DNA from 3 places in the Salinibacterium sp. genome. Region 2 is predicted to be linked to each of the others. Evidence: predicted binding sites of a transcription regulator. Region 2 holds the regulator's gene; each other region holds the start of a gene.
The links. Region 2 encodes LexA, which represses DNA repair genes until DNA is damaged. Its sites were predicted from a motif close to TCGAACANNTGTTCGA; they were not measured.

Region 1 (5,309 bases), on a different contig from region 2:
GGCCGACTTTGTGGGCGCGTCCGAGTAGTTTGTCCGCGAGCGCGAGCGCGGGCATCCTCTGCGGAATGCCGTCCAGCACGCTGGTGCGGTGCGGTTTCTCGGTCTTCTTGAGGTCATCCCAGACGGCCATCACGTCGTCCGCCGTCTCGGCGACCGCGTCACCGAAGACGTGTGGATGCCGCCCGATCATCTTCGCCGTCATGTGGGCGGCGACATCCTCAAGGGTGAACTCCCCCGCCTCCGCTGCGATGTCAGAGTGAAACACCACCTGGTACAACACATCGCCGAGCTCTTCAATGAGCTCGGCGCGGTCACCGGTCTCGATCGCGTCGACCAGCTCCCACGTCTCCTCGATCAGGTACTGCACCAGGGACTCATGGGTTTGCTCGCGATCCCAGGCGCAACCGCCGGGGGCTCGCAGTTGCTCCAGCACGGCGATCAGTTCGTCGAGTTTCGGATGCGGCGGGTTCACGGGCTCGGTCATTCGTCAATCCTTGCATCGGAGCGGCCCGGCCGAGCCAGGGCGGCGCCACGAGGCTGCAGGGTGTTGCACGACAGGGGGGTGCACCGCACCGGGGTGCACCGCACCGGGGCTGCGCCTTACCGGGGTGCGCTTTACCGGGAACACCTTACAGCAGTGCGTCGTAGCGGGCTGCGTCGTAGCGGGCTGCGCTGTATCGGGATGCGCCGTGCACTGCTGCACCGTACGACACCGCACTCTCCCGAGCCCGCAATCCCTCAACTTGCGCGTTCTCGTTCAAGGTCGCGCATGACGCCGCTCTTGGCTGGCATGAATATCGGTGTCTGGTCGGGGTCAATATCCGGCGGCGGTACGAGCCAGTATTGGGCCCCGCGCCGCCGAATTTCCCAGTGATTGTTGTGAAGCATCTGGTGGTGGTGTCTGCAGAGCAGGATGCCGTCAGCAACGTCTGTAGCACCGCCATCCCGAACCCAGTGTTTGACGTGGTGGGCTTCCGTCCACGATGGAGGCCTGTCGCACCCGGCAATGCGGCACCCGCCATCCCGGGCCGCAAGTGTGATGCGCTGTCGATAGGTGAAAAGGCGCTCGCTGCGGCCGACATCGAGCGGCTGGCCCGAATCGAAGAGCAGCGGCATCACAATCCCGGCGCACCCGAGGCGCTGCACGGTCTCCATCGACACCGGATCGGACTGGCCCTCGAGCCAGCCGTGGCCGATACCTGATCGAAGCGCGGCCGCCGTCACGAGTACTCGCACTGAGGGCGCGCCCGAGCCGAGCAACTGGGTGTCGTCGCCGGCGGAGCCCTGGCAAAGTAGCTCTAGAAACACATCAGATGCGAGCTGAGCGGTAGTGCGCGCGTCACCGAGGATGCGCTCCGCCGTGGTCTCGTCCTCGCCCTGGAAGCGCGGGCCCCCTCGGCGTGGCGAGGTCGCGCGGTCGTAGAGCTCGGCGGCGACCGCAGCCGACTCTGGGTCGAGGAGCCACGTGAGCCGCCCCATCCCATCCGGCTGCCGAATGAAGCGCAGGGATCGCCGATCGCGGCGTACCTGCTCTCGGTCAGCGACGCCCAGTTCGTCAAGTTCGTCGCGCAGTTGCCGCGCCCGACGGAAGAGCCGGTCGGGGTCGAGCGTGGCGGCCTCAATGACGAGCTGCTCCGTGGCCTCAGCCAGCAGTGAATCCGGCAGCGATTCGGTGGGTTCGCCGAGCCCGGACTGGATCGCGTCGGCTGACGCGATCGGCATGGACCCTTCGGTGAGCGCTCGCGTGACTGCGCCCAGCCACGGCCGGGTGGGCGCGGGCTCGAGCTGGGCATCCCGAGCCAGGAGCCCGACGCGAACGGCCGCAAAGGCGTCGCGCGCGGTCGAGCGAGTCGACACGCGCACCAGTTCTTCAGGAGTTCGGTAGCCGTTGCGCTGCGCGAGTCCGGAGTGGCCGAGAGCAGGTGCGGATCGATAAGCAATCTCGCCCGCGATGACGAGCGCATGGGATTCGACAAGTTGCCGCTCTACGCTGGCCAGCCGGTTGAGTTCGAGCAGGGTGGCGTCATCCATCGCGCGGTAATCGGCAGCGGTGGCAGACACTCGGGTTATGGCCGCGATGGCGGCGGCAATGTCAGCCGCGATGGTTGCGCCAGTGGTGGCGAAGATGCCAGCCGCACTGCGCAAATCAGGCAGTGTCGCAGCGGCAAGAACAGACACATCAAGCTGAGCCGGCACCGGCGCCACAGCAAGCGCTGGCGCTGGCGCTGGGGTCGCAGCAAACACAGCAGGCACAGCAGGCACAGCAAGCACTGGCGTCACAGCAGTCACCGGCGCCACAGCAAGCACTGGCGCCTTAGCGAGCACAGCGGGGGCTGCACAGGGGGCGCCGGTGGTGGTCATGAATCCAGTTTCACCCTCGAATGGGGGTTCGACAATGGCTCTGAGCACATCTTGGGATAAGTCATTTTGAGGCGACCTGTGGAGGAGAAGACGGCCACTCGCGGAAGTGGAGAACATCCCTATGTAAAGGGAGAGCGGCACCCGCGGCGGGCAGAAGTGTCACACTCCTCTCATGGAAGATCGTCGCCCTACCACCGCCCGACGACCAGGTGTTCGAGCCACAGCGGTGGTGCTTCTCGTGATTGCTGTCGCGCTGGCGGCGTACTTCGTGCTCAGCGAGCAGGGCCAGAACCTTGCCTCGCGGTGGGGAGCGGGGAGCACGACGCAGCCCGCGGATCCCGCGCCCGTGACGGCACCCGTGGCCGGTGACCCTCCGATCGCGGAGACGGTGGGCAGTGGCATCCCGAGCCAGGCGACTGAGGCGACGATCGAGTACGTGCACGACGGGGACACGCTTTTTCTCGATGACGGTCGCAAGGTTCGGATGCTCGGCATCAATACTCCCGAGATCGGCGACAACCTCGAGTGCTACGGCGACGAGGCGACGAACCTGCTTCGTCTTCTCCTCCCCGAGGGCACTCACGTGTGGGTTATCCCCGATATTGAGCCGCTGGACCAATACGGTCGGTCGTTGCTGTTCATATATAGCGATGACGCGACCAACATCAACCTCGAGATGCTCAGGCAGGGCGCCGCCGAGGTCGAAATGTACTCCCCAAACCTGCTGTTGCAGGCTGATATCGAGGCAGCCGAAAGTGCTGCCATCGCCGCTGGCGCGGGCATGTGGGGAGCATGCTGACAGTCGTTACCGGGAGACTTGACCTGTGACCGATACCCGAAGCGCTGCCCTGACGATTTTGCGGGCGCTGGTCGGCCGTGAGGATGCCGACTTCCACGACGGCCAGTTCGAGGCGATCAGCGCGCTGGTCGACGACGCCAGTCGAGCGCTCGTCGTGCAGCGCACCGGATGGGGAAAGTCGGCGGTCTACTTCGTCGCGACCCTGCTGCTGCGTGAGCGCGGCGCCGGCCCGACGATCCTCGTGTCGCCGCTGCTGGCCCTGATGCGCGACCAGATCGCCGCGGCATCCAGAGCGGGTGTACGCGCGGTGGCCATCAACTCGACGAATCCGCATGAGTGGGCCGAGATCCAGTCAAGGCTGCAGGATGACTCGGTCGATGTGCTGCTCGTCAGCCCGGAGCGTCTCAACAATCCGTCGTTCCGCGAAACGCAGTTGCCCACCCTGGTGGGGCGGACTGGGCTGCTCGTGGTCGACGAGGCGCACTGCATCAGCGACTGGGGCCACGACTTCAGGCCCGACTACCGCCGCCTGCGCGAACTGATCGCCGAACTGCCCGCCGGGGTGCCCGTGCTGGCGACGACCGCGACCGCCAACTCGCGTGTGGTGGGCGATGTGGCGGCGCAACTCGGCGGCGCCATCACCATCCGCGGACCGCTGGCCCGCCGCTCGCTGCGCCTCGGGGTGCTGCGCCTGCCCGATGCCGCCGCGCGACTCGCCTGGCTGCTGACCCACCTGGACGAGCTGCCGGGCAGCGGCATCATCTACACGCTGACCGTGAGCGCCGCCGAAGATACGGCCCGACTGCTGCGCGACGCCGGCCACGACGTGCGCGCGTACACCGGCCAGACCGACACCGCCGAGCGCGAGCAGGCCGAGGACGCACTCAAGCGCAATGAGATCAAGGCGCTGGTGGCAACATCCGCCTTGGGCATGGGTTTCGACAAGCCCGACCTCGGGTTTGTGCTGCATTTGGGCGCTCCATCCTCTCCGGTCGCGTACTACCAGCAGGTGGGCCGTGCCGGCCGTGCGACAGAGAACGCTGACGTTCTGCTTCTGCCCGGCCCGGAAGACGAGGCGATTTGGCACTACTTTGCTACGGCATCCATGCCCAGCCAGGAGAGGGCCGAGGCCGTGCTCGCCCAGCTCAGCGACCAGCCGCTCAGCACCCCGGCGCTGGAGGCGCGCGTCAACATCAGACGCACGCCGCTGGAACTGCTGCTGAAGGTGCTCGATGTCGACGGGGCGGTCCAGAAGGTGCGGGGCGGCTGGGTGTCTACCGGGCGGGCGTGGGTGTACGACCGCGACCGCTACGAGCACATTGCCGCGGAGCGTCAAGCCGAGCAGCAGCACATGCTCGACTACGAGGCGCTGCCGGCCGGGGCATCCGGGTGCCGCATGGCCTTTCTGCAGCGTTCCCTCGACGATGACACCGCGACGCCGTGCGGACGCTGCGACAACTGCGCCGGCCCATGGTTCTCAAGCGATCTGGCGCAGGATGCCACGGCGCAGGCCACCTCGTCGCTCGACCGCGTCGGGGTGCCGATCGACCCGCGCGCGCAGTGGCCGACCGGATCATCTGTCGCCCGGGGCAACATCCCGCCGGCCGAGCGGATGCGGAAGGGCCGAGCCCTCGCCCGCCTGACCGACCTCGGTTGGGGCGGGTCACTCAGAACCCTCTTTGCGCCCGGAACCGTGGATGCGCCCGCCGCCCCCGCGATGCTGGCCGCGTGCGTCAGGGTGCTCGCAGACTGGGGCTGGGCCGAGCGCCCGGTCGGCGTCGTGGCGATGCCGTCGCGCAGCCATCCGCAGCTCATCGATTCGGTGGCTCAGGGCCTGGCGGCCGCCGGCCGTCTGACGTACCTCGGGTCGCTGGAATACGCCGCTCCCCCGCAGGGTGGTCCGGGCGGCAATAGCGCGTTCCGCCTGGCGCAGGTCTTCGACGCGTTCGCGGTGCCATTCGCCGTGCCGGGTGGGCCGATCCTGCTCGTGGATGACCTCAGCGACAGCCGCTGGAGCCTGACCGTTGCGTCGCGCCTGCTGTTGCGCGCCGGGGCCGGCGGCGTGCTGCCGTTCACGCTGGCGCTGCGGTAACCCGCCATCCGCGCTGGGACCCTCGAGCGCGCCCTCTCGGCACGAGCGCGCCCGTGC
Region 2 (5,309 bases):
GTGTCGTTACCACGCTCGACCCCATGCTCGAACAGCACCTGCATACCCACGCAAATACCGAGCACCGGGCGGCTTCCGGTGAGTCTCTTCTCGACGATGGCGCCACCGCGCACGGCGGCAAGCTGCCTCGCCACGGCTTCAAAAGCCCCGACACCGGGCACGACAAGACCGTCGGCAGATTCCGCTACCGAACGATCAGCGCTCAGAGCAACTCGCGCGCCAGCCAATTCAAGTGCCTTCGCGGCCGAATGCACGTTGCCGGAGCCGTAGTCGAGTATGACAACGGAAGGACTCACCACCTCAGAGCGCACCCTTTGTTGACGGGATGCCGCTGACCCGGGAATCCGGCTCGATGGCGACCCTGAGCGCTCGCGCAAATGCCTTGAACTCGGCTTCCGCGATGTGATGGGGGTCGCGCCCGGCAAGCACAGTGATGTGCACCGTCAGGCCCGCATTAAACGCGATCGCCTCAAACACGTGTCTGACCATCGACCCCGTGAAGTGGCCGCCGATAAGGTGGTGCTCGAAACCGACGGGTTCACCGCTGTGCACGAGATACGGCCGGCCCGAGACATCGACCACGGCCTGCACCAGCGCCTCATCGAGAGGCACCAGCGCGTCGCCAAAGCGCGAAATGCCGGACTTATCACCTAATGCCTGCCGGAGTGCTGAGCCCAAAGTGATGCCGATGTCTTCGACAGTGTGGTGGACGTCGATGTGAGTGTCACCCGTCGCGGTGACATCAAGGTCAATCAGTGAATGCTTCGACAGTGCGGTCAGGAGGTGGTCGAAGAACGGCACGCTCGAAGCGATCGATGAGGTGCCGGTGCCGTCAAGATCGATACTCAGCTCGATACTAGACTCACTGGTCGACCGGCTCAGGCTGGCCGTGCGGTGTGCGGTCATTCCCTGATCCTATCGATCGTGCCAGACGTGGGTTGCAGCGAGTGACCTACCAGGCTTGAGAGCGCATCCAGGAATATCTCGGTCTCCTGCTCGGTGCCCGCTGTGACCCGCAGGTGGTGCGCAATGCCAACATCCCGGATCAGAATGCCCTGCTCGAACAGTGCCTCGAAGGTGAGGTGCGGATCCGCGACGCCACCGAACAGCACGAAATTGGACTCGCTCGGCACGGGGCTGTAGCCGAGACCGGGCAGAACGGCGATCATGCGATCGCGCTGGGCTTTGATGTCGTCCACCATCGCGAGCATCTCGGGGGCATGGGACAGAGCGGCGACCCCCGCTGCCTGGGTGAGCGCCGACAGGTGATAGGGCAACCGAACGAGCCTGAGGGCGTCGGTGACGGCCGGGTCTGCCGCGAGATAGCCCAGCCTGGCGCCCGCAAATGCGAAGGCCTTGCTCATGGTGCGCGACACCAGGAGTCTCGGTCTGCCCTCGAGCAGGGTGAGCACTGTGTCTCCCTCCGCGAATTCGGCATAGGCCTCGTCTATGAGCAGGATGCCCGGAGTCGCGTCATAGGCCGCGACGATGGTCTCGAGCTCGAGTCGAGTGCCCGTGGGGTTGTTGGGCGAACACAGGAACACGACGTCGGGCTGCTCCCGCTCTATCGCCGTCACTACCGTCGCGGGCGAAATTTCATAGTCGGAATCACGCTCCGCCGTGATCCAGCGGGTTCCGGTGCCATGGGCGATGATCGAATGCATCGAGTAGGTGGGCGGAAATCCAAGCACACTGCGCCCGGGGCCGCCGAACGCCTGGAGGGTTTGCTGCAACACTTCGTTTGAACCATTCGCGGCCCAGATGTTCTCACGGGTAAGTCCGTGCCCGAGATAGTGGGCGAGCGAATCCCTCAGTTCGGAAAACTCGCGATCGGGGTACCGATTCACGCCCATTACAGCCTGCGCCAGCGCCTTGACGATGTCCGTCGCCACTTCTTCCGGGATCGGATGAGTGTTTTCATTGACATTCAGTTGTACGGGCACATGATCTTGCGGGGCGCCATAGGGGGTAAGCCCACGCAGGTCATCGCGAATGGGAAGATCGAAGAGGCCTGTCACGCTCCAAGCCTACGGGTGTCTGCCACCGCTCCCGTTGATGCTCTCTTGGAAAATCAGTCCTGCGAGTACTGCACCGGAATGGCCAGCTCCTGGCCCGCAAACACATCAGAGGATGCCAGCTCGTTGAGCTGAATAATCTGGTCGATGACGTCGCGCGGGTCGGCAGTCGGGGCAAGTTCGCTGGCCAACTGCCACAGCGACTCACCGGAGGCAACCGTGACGTACTGGAAAGCCACGTCGGAACTATCTCGAGATGCCGAGGCCTCTCCCCCGTTGAGCGCGATCAGCATCGCACCGACCACAAGCGGCGCTGCGATAAGGGCGCTGAGTACGGAGCGACCTCGTTTCGTCATCCGCAGGCGCGGCGCGCCCACCCGCACTCCGCGCACGGATTCCGCGCGAGCCCATGCTGCGTTCGTGGCAATTGGCGTGCTCATTACGCTCTCCTTACACAATTTCGTATCCGGCTCTCGGCCGGGAGCGCCGGATACGAAGCGTTTGATTTTTCGAAGCAAATTTTCGAACCCACGAGAAAAATCCTGCTGGGACCCTTCGACTAGTAAATCTGTTCCGAACATACCTTCGAACAGCTCTAATATCAAGGAGATATTCGAACATTTTTCCAGAATTGACTGCGACACACTAGAACAGGTGTTTGTTTTTGGACCCCACTATGGATACAGTTTCGAATGAGCCACCGACATTGCGTCGACCGGCACAGAAATGGGGAGACCATGACTGGTGACATCCGCACCGGCGGCACACGCCGCCGAAAGAGCCTGAGCGATAAGCAGCTCGCCATCCTGGATGTCATCCAGCGCTCGGTGTCCGGCCGGGGTTACCCACCGAGCATGCGTGAGATCGGCGACGCCGTCGGCCTCTCCTCGCTCTCGAGTGTCACCCACCAGCTCAACCAGCTTGAACTCAGTGGATATCTTCGCCGTGACCCCAACCGTCCGCGTGCCATGGAGGTGTTGATAGACCTCCCTGCCATCGAGGGTGGTGCCGATATGGCTCCAGAAAGTACGGTCTCTATCGGAGACGCAGTGATGGTTCCGCTGGTCGGTCGCATCGCCGCCGGAATCCCCATCACCGCTGAACAGCACATCGACGAGGTATTCCCGCTTCCCCGCCAGCTCACCGGCAAGGGCGAATTGTTCATGCTTAAGGTCGTGGGCGAATCGATGATCGACGCCGCGATCTGCGATGGAGATTGGGTGGTCGTGCGGCAGCAGAACACTGCAGAGAACGGAGACATCGTGGCGGCGATGCTTGACGACGAGGCCACGGTGAAGGTATTCAGACAGCGAGATGGTCACACCTGGCTACTGCCCCGCAATTCGAACTTCGAGCCGATCCTGGGCGACTATGCCCAGATACTCGGCAAGGTCGTGACGGTGCTGCGCTCGCTGTAGGCGGAGATACGCTCGGATCATGCGCCGCGTTTTGACCGCCCTTCTCACGCTGGTCCTGCTTTCCGGATGCTCGGCTGCGGAGTCTGCTGAGGTTCCCAAGGGCATCTCGCTGAGTGTCTACCAAAACAGGACGGATGTTGAGGCACGCACACTGGAGGTCTCGTTCCTCAATGAGACGGATGGCGTGCTCACTGTCACCCGGCTTGAATTGCGCGCGAGCCAATTCGTTGGGGTAGCACTCTGGCCCAGGGCATCAACGACTATCCCGTCAGGCGCGACGATTTCCCTTCCGGTACCGCTCCCGGGCGCGGACTGCGCGGCGGCGCCGACTGCGGCGACAGTGGAGTTTGACTACCGGTTGGCGAATGGTCGTGCGGGAACTGCGGTCGCCGAGCCCGTCGACACGCTGACGAGGCTTCCGGGCATCCGGGAAGACGACTGTATCGCCGTGTCGGTCGCATCGGTCGTCGATATTCGGAGCGCGTCGGTGCTCCGGCTCTCGACTGTGGCGGGGCGCCCGGTCGCCGAAATAGACCTCGTGCTTACGCCCACGGGCGCTGGTGGCTCAGTAACTCTCGAAAGCGCGTCCAGCACCACCCTCCTCACGCCCGTGGGCCCTGACGGCGTTGACGCCGCCGAAAGCGCTATCGACCGTGAGATCGTCGGCACAGACGCGCCCTCGACGGTAACCCTCGCGTATGCGCCGAACCGTTGCGACGCGCATGCGATCGCCGAGGATAAGCGAGGAACCATCTTCCCCGTTGCGGTCACGACCTCTGACGGTTTCGCGGGTCACCTCTACTTGGCGTCGTCGGTCGAATTGCGCGGCGCCCTGTACGACTTTGTGCGTACGACCTGCGGACTGCCGCTCGACTGACTGCCGTGTGTTAGGTGCAGTCGAGCGGCAGTGGCGCTACACGCCAGCTTTCGCTCGTGCGGCGCGGGTCGCTGCGAGAATGTTCGTCAGCGATTCCACAGTCTCGTCATACCCGCGTGTCTTCAGCCCGCAATCGGGGTTGACCCAGATCTGGCGCTCCGGAATCGACCCGATGGCGATTTCGATAAGCTCGCTCACCTCATCGACCGAGGGCACGCGAGGGGAATGGATGTCGTACACGCCGGGACCAATTCCCCGACCAAAACCACTCGACTTGATATCGGGGACGACCTCCATCTTGGATCGGGCCGCCTCGATCGAGGTGACGTCGGCATCCAGCCTGTTTATCGCGTCGATGACCACACCGAACTCGGAGTAACACAGGTGAGTGTGGATCTGAGTGCGGTCGGCGACTCCGGCTGTGGCGAGGCGGAAAGACCCGACCGACCAGTCGAGGTAATCATCGTGATCCCTCTTCTTCAAGGGAAGCAGCTCGCGCAACGCGGGCTCGTCGACCTGGATGATGCCGATGCCAGCGCTCTCCAGGTCTCCAATCTCGTCTCGCAGCGCGAGGGCAACCTGGTTCGCGGTGTCGCGAAGGGGCTGGTCGTCACGCACGAACGACCAGGCAAGAATGGTGACCGGCCCGGTGAGCATCCCCTTGACTGGCTTGCCGGTCAACGACTGTGTAAAAGTCGACCATTCGACAGTGATCGGCGCCGGGCGTGATACGTCGCCCCACAGGATCGAGGGGCGTGTGCAGCGAGACCCATACGACTGCACCCACCCATTCTGGGTAACCGCGAAGCCGTCAAGGTGCTCGGCGAAGTACTGCACCATGTCGTTGCGCTCGGGCTCACCGTGCACCAGCACGTCGAGGCCGATCTTCTCCTGGAGTTGTACCACCCGCGTGATCTCGTCACGCATGGCCTGCTTATACGTTTCTTCCGAGATGGCACCGGAGACGAACGCCGCGCGCCGCTTGCGGATGTCGCCGGT
Region 3 (5,309 bases), on a different contig from region 2:
TGGCCCGGCGCAATCAGTGCCGTCACTCTCTTCACCGAAGACCTCGCGGCGACGAAGGCGTTCTACAGCGAGGTTTTCGGGCTGCCCGTGCACTATGAAGACGGGCAATCCGCGGTGTTTAACTTCGGCAACACGCTCATCAACCTGCTCGAGATCGGTGAGGCGCCAGGGCTGGTCGAGCCTGCCGTGGTCGCCAGCCGAGCATCCGGAACCCGTATGCAACTCACCATCACAGTCGACGATGTGGATGCCACGTGCGCCATGCTCGCCGACCGTGGTGTCACCCTGCTGAACGGGCCGGTTGATCGGCCATGGGGCATCCGAACGGCGTCGTTCATCGACCCCGCGGGGCACGTCTGGGAGATCGCGCACTGACTCGGAATGTCGGTGGCGTGCGGCAACATGAAGACATGACACCACCAATATTTGCTCTTGCGCCAGGCCGAATATCGCACTAACGTGAGGGCTGATCGATAACCGGGAGGAGGCCGACATCATGATGTTCAACAATGCAGTGACAACTGATTTTGCAGTGACATTTGATTTTGCAGTGTCATCTGATTTTGCAGCAGCGTTCCGCACTGCCCCACGGCCCGCTGTAACGCACAGCTCCATCGTCGACCTCGCCACCATCTCCGCCGCCTGACCAGCTGGCTCAGTCCGCCGCCCGAATGGGCGAGATGCTATCGAAGCCCAACCGGCCCTCCTGACAGGGCGCTGGTCTCCCATCCCGGTATTCTCGCGTCTTCCGCGACCCGGGTCCCCGCCGCCGCGAGCGGCTCCGCCGTGTCACAACAGGCGTCGTCGTCTTCTCTCGTCGAACACCGTCGACTGCCCAGGCACCGCACCAGCAAGGATCATTATGAACGCCACACTGACCAGCACCACCGGTCTGCATGAACACCCCCCTTCCGTCCGCTACGAACCGCGCACAGTCGGAGTTTTTGACCGAGTCGCATTGCACGTGGGTATCGCCCTCATCAAATGGGGCCGTCGCCCGCGGCGAATCATGTCTCGGGAGCAATCCAGCCGCGAATTTCGCACACGAGTCGAGCAAGAGGAACGCGAACGAGCAGCCGAACGTCGGCTGCGACTCAACGGGCCGCTGCGATGAGTGCGGTGTCCGTGGTGAGCGCACCGGGCGGAGTCACACCCGCCCGGTGCCTCGGCCCACCGCCTCGCTTCTAGGCCAGCGCACGCAGTCGTGGCGCGAGATCGCGCTCGAAAAGGTCCAGGAAACGCCGTTGATCCTGACCCGGGGCGTGGAATACGAGGTGATTCATTCCGTATCCGACATAGCTCGCGATCTGCTCGACTACCGCATCCGGATCATTGCCAACAATCCACCGTGATGCGATCTTCTCGATCGGGAGCGCATCAGCCGCCCTCTCCATCTCGATCGGGTCCGTGATGTCGTGCTTCTGCTCTTTCGACAGGGCCAACGGTGCCCAGAAGCGCGTGTTTTCGAGCGCCAGTTCGGCATCGGTGTCATACGAGAGCTTGATTTCGATCATCCGGTCGATGTCAGTGAAGTCCCGGCCGACCTTCTCCGCGCCCTTCTTCACAGCAGGGATCAGTTGCTCCGTGTAGAGCTCCACGCCCTTACCGGAGGTGCAGATGAAACCGTCCCCCGCCCGGCCCGCGTAGCGCGCCACCACCGGGCCGCCCGCTGCCACATATACCGGAATCGGAATGTCTGGCCTGTCGTAGATGGATGCGTCGTGGGTCGAGTAAAACTCCCCCTCGAAGTTCACGCGATCCTCACTCCACAACTGGCGCATCAGCTCGATGGATTCCCGCAGTCGCGCGAATCGCTCCTTAAACTCAGGCCAGGTCTGCTCGCCCGCTCCGCGGAAGCCCGTCGCGACCTCGTTGAGGGCTTCGCCGGTGCCGACCCCGAGCATGATGCGGCCCGGGTAGAGGCATCCCATTGTCGCAAAAGCCTGCGCGAGAACCGCGGGGTTATAGCGAAAGGTCGGGGTCATGACGCTCGTGCCGATCGAGATGGTGCTCGTGCGCTCCCCCACCGCGGCCATCCAGCTGAGGGAGAACGGAGCATGCCCGCCCTCGTGCCGCCAAGGCTGGAAATGGTCACTGACCGCCACGCTTTCCATGCCGTGTTGCTCGGCGGCTACCGCAATTTCTACCAGCTCACGCGGGTCGAACTGCTCAGCCGATGCCTTGTATCCGAGTTTGAGGGTCACGCCTCTATTCTGCGCTGGATCGGGGGTGGGCGGTACCTGTAAGTCGGTCCTACCGTTTAGGTCCCCTGCTTGCCGCTTCCCCCGCGGCCTCTGGCGCGCCCTGCCCTCCGCCGCGCCCTCCTTTCTGGCGCGCCCTGCCCTCCGCCGCGTCCTGCTTTCTGGCGCGCCCTGCTCTCCGCCGCGCCCTCCTCTCCGCCGGAAATCTGTGGAAAGAGGTTTTGCACATTTTCGTATTTATATTCGAATGTCTGAGACAATTGAACCATGCCCGACTTCGCCTCCCTCCTCACCGAACTTGCCTCAGTGGCATCCCGGTGTGCGAGCGCGGCGCGGGCGGGCGCGGGCGAATCTGTCGACGAAACTCTGCTCGATCACCTCCGGAATATTGCCGCATCAGTCCGCCTGCTCGACATTGCAGCCTCCACCGTCGCCGCAGAGATTGACCATCGTTCTCGCCGAGAACTGGGATACAGCGGGCTCGCGCAACGGCAGGGTGCACGCACCCCGGCAGTATTGGTGCAGTCGATTACGGGCGCGAGTGGGGCTACCGCGCGCCGGCTCATTCGAGTCGGTGCGATGGTCTCCGAGATTGCCACGCGCGATGAGCAGCCGACGTTCTGTATCACAGAGCCCTGGCTCGAGGTCGCCGTTCGGGCGGTGGCAGCAGGGGTGATCTCCAGCGAAGCGCTTGAGGCGATTCGGTGCGGGCTCGGCGCTCCCAGCGGTGACGTGTCCGCGCCGGCGGAGGGTGATGTGACGGTTCAGGCCCTATCGGTCGCCGTAGGACTGCTTACCGCCATAGCCAACGACGTAACACTCGACCAGCTCGCCGCCTGCGCCCGCGAGAGTCGCGACCAATTGGATTCCGATGGGGTTAGTGCCCGGGAAGAGGAGCGTCGAGGCCGCCGGTACCTGCGCCTATTTCCCCAGAGCGATGGGATGACGAAGATCGTCGGCCTGCTCGATCCCGAGTCTGCTGCGGTGGTGTGCGCTGCGGTCGACGTGGCAACGTCGCCTCGGCGGGGTGGCCCCCGGTTCGTCGATCCGAAAGACGTCGCTCGGGCCGAACAGATCGTCAACGATCCCCGGTCTACCGAGCAGCTGGCGCTGGATGCCCTCGTTGAGCTGGTCGATGTCGCCGTCAGGTCTCGTAACGGCGGCGTGCTCGGAGCTCGCCGAGCAGACGTGCGCGTTCTGGTCACCCAGCGCGACCTCGCGGCCCACACCGGAGTGGGATTCATCGAAGGCCAGAAGGCCACGATCTCCATCGCGAGCGTCGAACGCCTTGCCTGCGACGGTGGGCTTCAGCCGATCCTGTTCGACGACGACGGGCAGAGTCTGAACCTCGGCCGTTCACAACGGCGGCACAACACCCGTCAGCGGGCGGTGATTTCGGCTCGGGATGGCGGGTGCATCGAACCCGGGTGCGACCGGCCGCCCAGCTGGACCGAAGTTCACCACATCGACGAATTCAGCAAGGGTGGCAACACAGACGTGGCAGACGGAGTGTGCCTGTGCCGGTATCACCACATGCTCGTTCATAACAACGGTTGGAAGATCGACCGTAAGAATGGGCGCTACTGGCTGGTGCCGCCACCCGACATAGATCCGCAGCAACGACCGCGCCAGCTACACACCGCAAGCCCTGCGATGCGACGGCTGCTCGTCAGCGCCTAGGTGCCGGCGACGACGTGAATTCCGGCGCGGATAACGTCTCGCCTGCGGGACACGTGAGCAGCGAACCGGCAGCAGTTTACGGCGACTGCAGATACTTCGACACGGCCAATGGCACGTATGGCGCGACATCCCCACCCAGCGACGCGACCTGTCGCACAAGAGAACTGGAGACATGAGCATGAGCCGGATCAGGCAGCATGAACACCGTTTCGACCCCGGCCAGGTCGCGGTTCACGATTGCCATGGGGGTTTCGTACGCAACATCCACCTGGGAGCGGATTCCCTTGACGATCACAGCGGCGCCGACCTCCGTGCAGTAGTCGACCAGGAGGCCGACGCTCCAGCTCGTCACCCGAATGTCGCCAGTGAAACCGGCCTCGCGAATAGCCTGCTCGATCAGCGTCACCCGCTGGGCTATCGGAAGCAGCGCGGTCTTGCCTGGATTGTGAACCACCAGCACATGAAGTTCGTCGAACAGACCCGCCGCACGTTCAATGACGTCGAGGTGCCCGAGGGTGACAGGGTCAAAAGACCCAGGAACAACGGCGATCCTGTGCATAACCTCACCCTACCCAACCCACGTTACGGTTTCGTTACCGCAGTCACCCGGCTGGGGCGCAGAGCCCGGAGCCACAGGGCGGGCGGGCGACATGACGCATCAGTTCTTTGCCAGAAACGCTTCCGATGTCTCATCGAGTCTGCGGTCGAGAGCCTCGCGCAGTGCCGGGTGTGCCGCCAGCGTGGGGTCGGCGGCGAGCACCTCGGCGGCTCGCTCCCGCGCGTCGGCAATGAGAGCGCCATCCTTCGCCACCCGCACCAGGCGCAAGCTCGACCGACCACCAGACTGGGTGGTTCCCAACACATCGCCCTCCTGTCGCAGCTCCAGGTCTTTATTGGCCAGCTCGAATCCATCGAGGGTGGATGCCACGGCCTCCACCCGCTCACGAGCAAGAGTCTCCTGCTCGGCTCCGGTCACAAAAAGCGCGAGCCCCGGTACCTCACCGCGTCCAACCCGACCGCGCAGCTGATGCAGCTGGGACACCCCGAACCGGTCGGCATCGAGCACCACCATCGTGGATGCGTTCGGCACATCCACGCCCACCTCGATCACCGTCGTCGCCACAAGCACATCGATCCGCCCCTCGGCGAACGAGCGCATGATCTCGTCTTTGTCGTCACCCGACATCCGGCCGTGAAGAGCTTCGATACGTTTGCCGGCCAGTACCGGATTGGCGCGAAGGGATGCCAGAACGTCCGTCACCGTGGCAGTGGGACGGGGGGCAGCGGCGTCCGCAGCCTGGGCATCCGGAACCGGAAGATCAGATTGCTCACCGGGACTCGTATCGATCGCCGGGCACACGACGAACGCCTGGTGGCCCTTGGCCAACTCTTCCGCGACCCTGGACCAGACCCGGGACACCCATCCCG

Region 1: RMN95_RS01360 (DUF222 domain-containing protein) is a predicted target of LexA. The motif match lies at 2,378-2,393, and genes of this name have one in related genera.
Region 3: RMN95_RS13510 (DUF222 domain-containing protein) is a predicted target of LexA. The motif match lies at 2,433-2,448, and genes of this name have one in related genera.

What each region holds. Positions count from the first base shown of each region.
Region 1 covers NZ_JANLVV010000022.1:1,557-6,865, reverse strand. Annotated here, with positions in the region: gene RMN95_RS01365 (MazG family protein) at 1-484, opposite strand, end outside; gene RMN95_RS01360 (DUF222 domain-containing protein) at 739-2,361, opposite strand; gene RMN95_RS01355 (thermonuclease family protein) at 2,534-3,160, shown strand; gene RMN95_RS01350 (RecQ family ATP-dependent DNA helicase) at 3,186-5,252, shown strand.
Region 2 covers NZ_JANLVV010000298.1:32,994-38,302, reverse strand. Annotated here, with positions in the region: gene hisH (imidazole glycerol phosphate synthase subunit HisH) at 1-299, opposite strand, end outside; gene hisB (imidazoleglycerol-phosphate dehydratase HisB) at 301-906, opposite strand; gene RMN95_RS13080 (histidinol-phosphate transaminase) at 903-2,018, opposite strand; gene RMN95_RS13075 (LysM peptidoglycan-binding domain-containing protein) at 2,072-2,455, opposite strand; gene lexA (transcriptional repressor LexA) at 2,753-3,433, shown strand; gene RMN95_RS13065 (hypothetical protein) at 3,453-4,310, shown strand; gene metE (5-methyltetrahydropteroyltriglutamate--homocysteine S-methyltransferase) at 4,347-5,309, opposite strand, start outside.
Region 3 covers NZ_JANLVV010000311.1:164-5,472, forward strand. Annotated here, with positions in the region: gene RMN95_RS13495 (VOC family protein) at 1-375, shown strand, start outside; gene RMN95_RS13500 (hypothetical protein) at 497-646, shown strand; gene fgd (glucose-6-phosphate dehydrogenase (coenzyme-F420)) at 1,185-2,204, opposite strand; gene RMN95_RS13510 (DUF222 domain-containing protein) at 2,469-3,881, shown strand; gene coaD (pantetheine-phosphate adenylyltransferase) at 3,958-4,440, opposite strand; partial or broken gene RMN95_RS13520 (ATP-dependent DNA helicase RecG) at 4,540-5,309, opposite strand, start outside.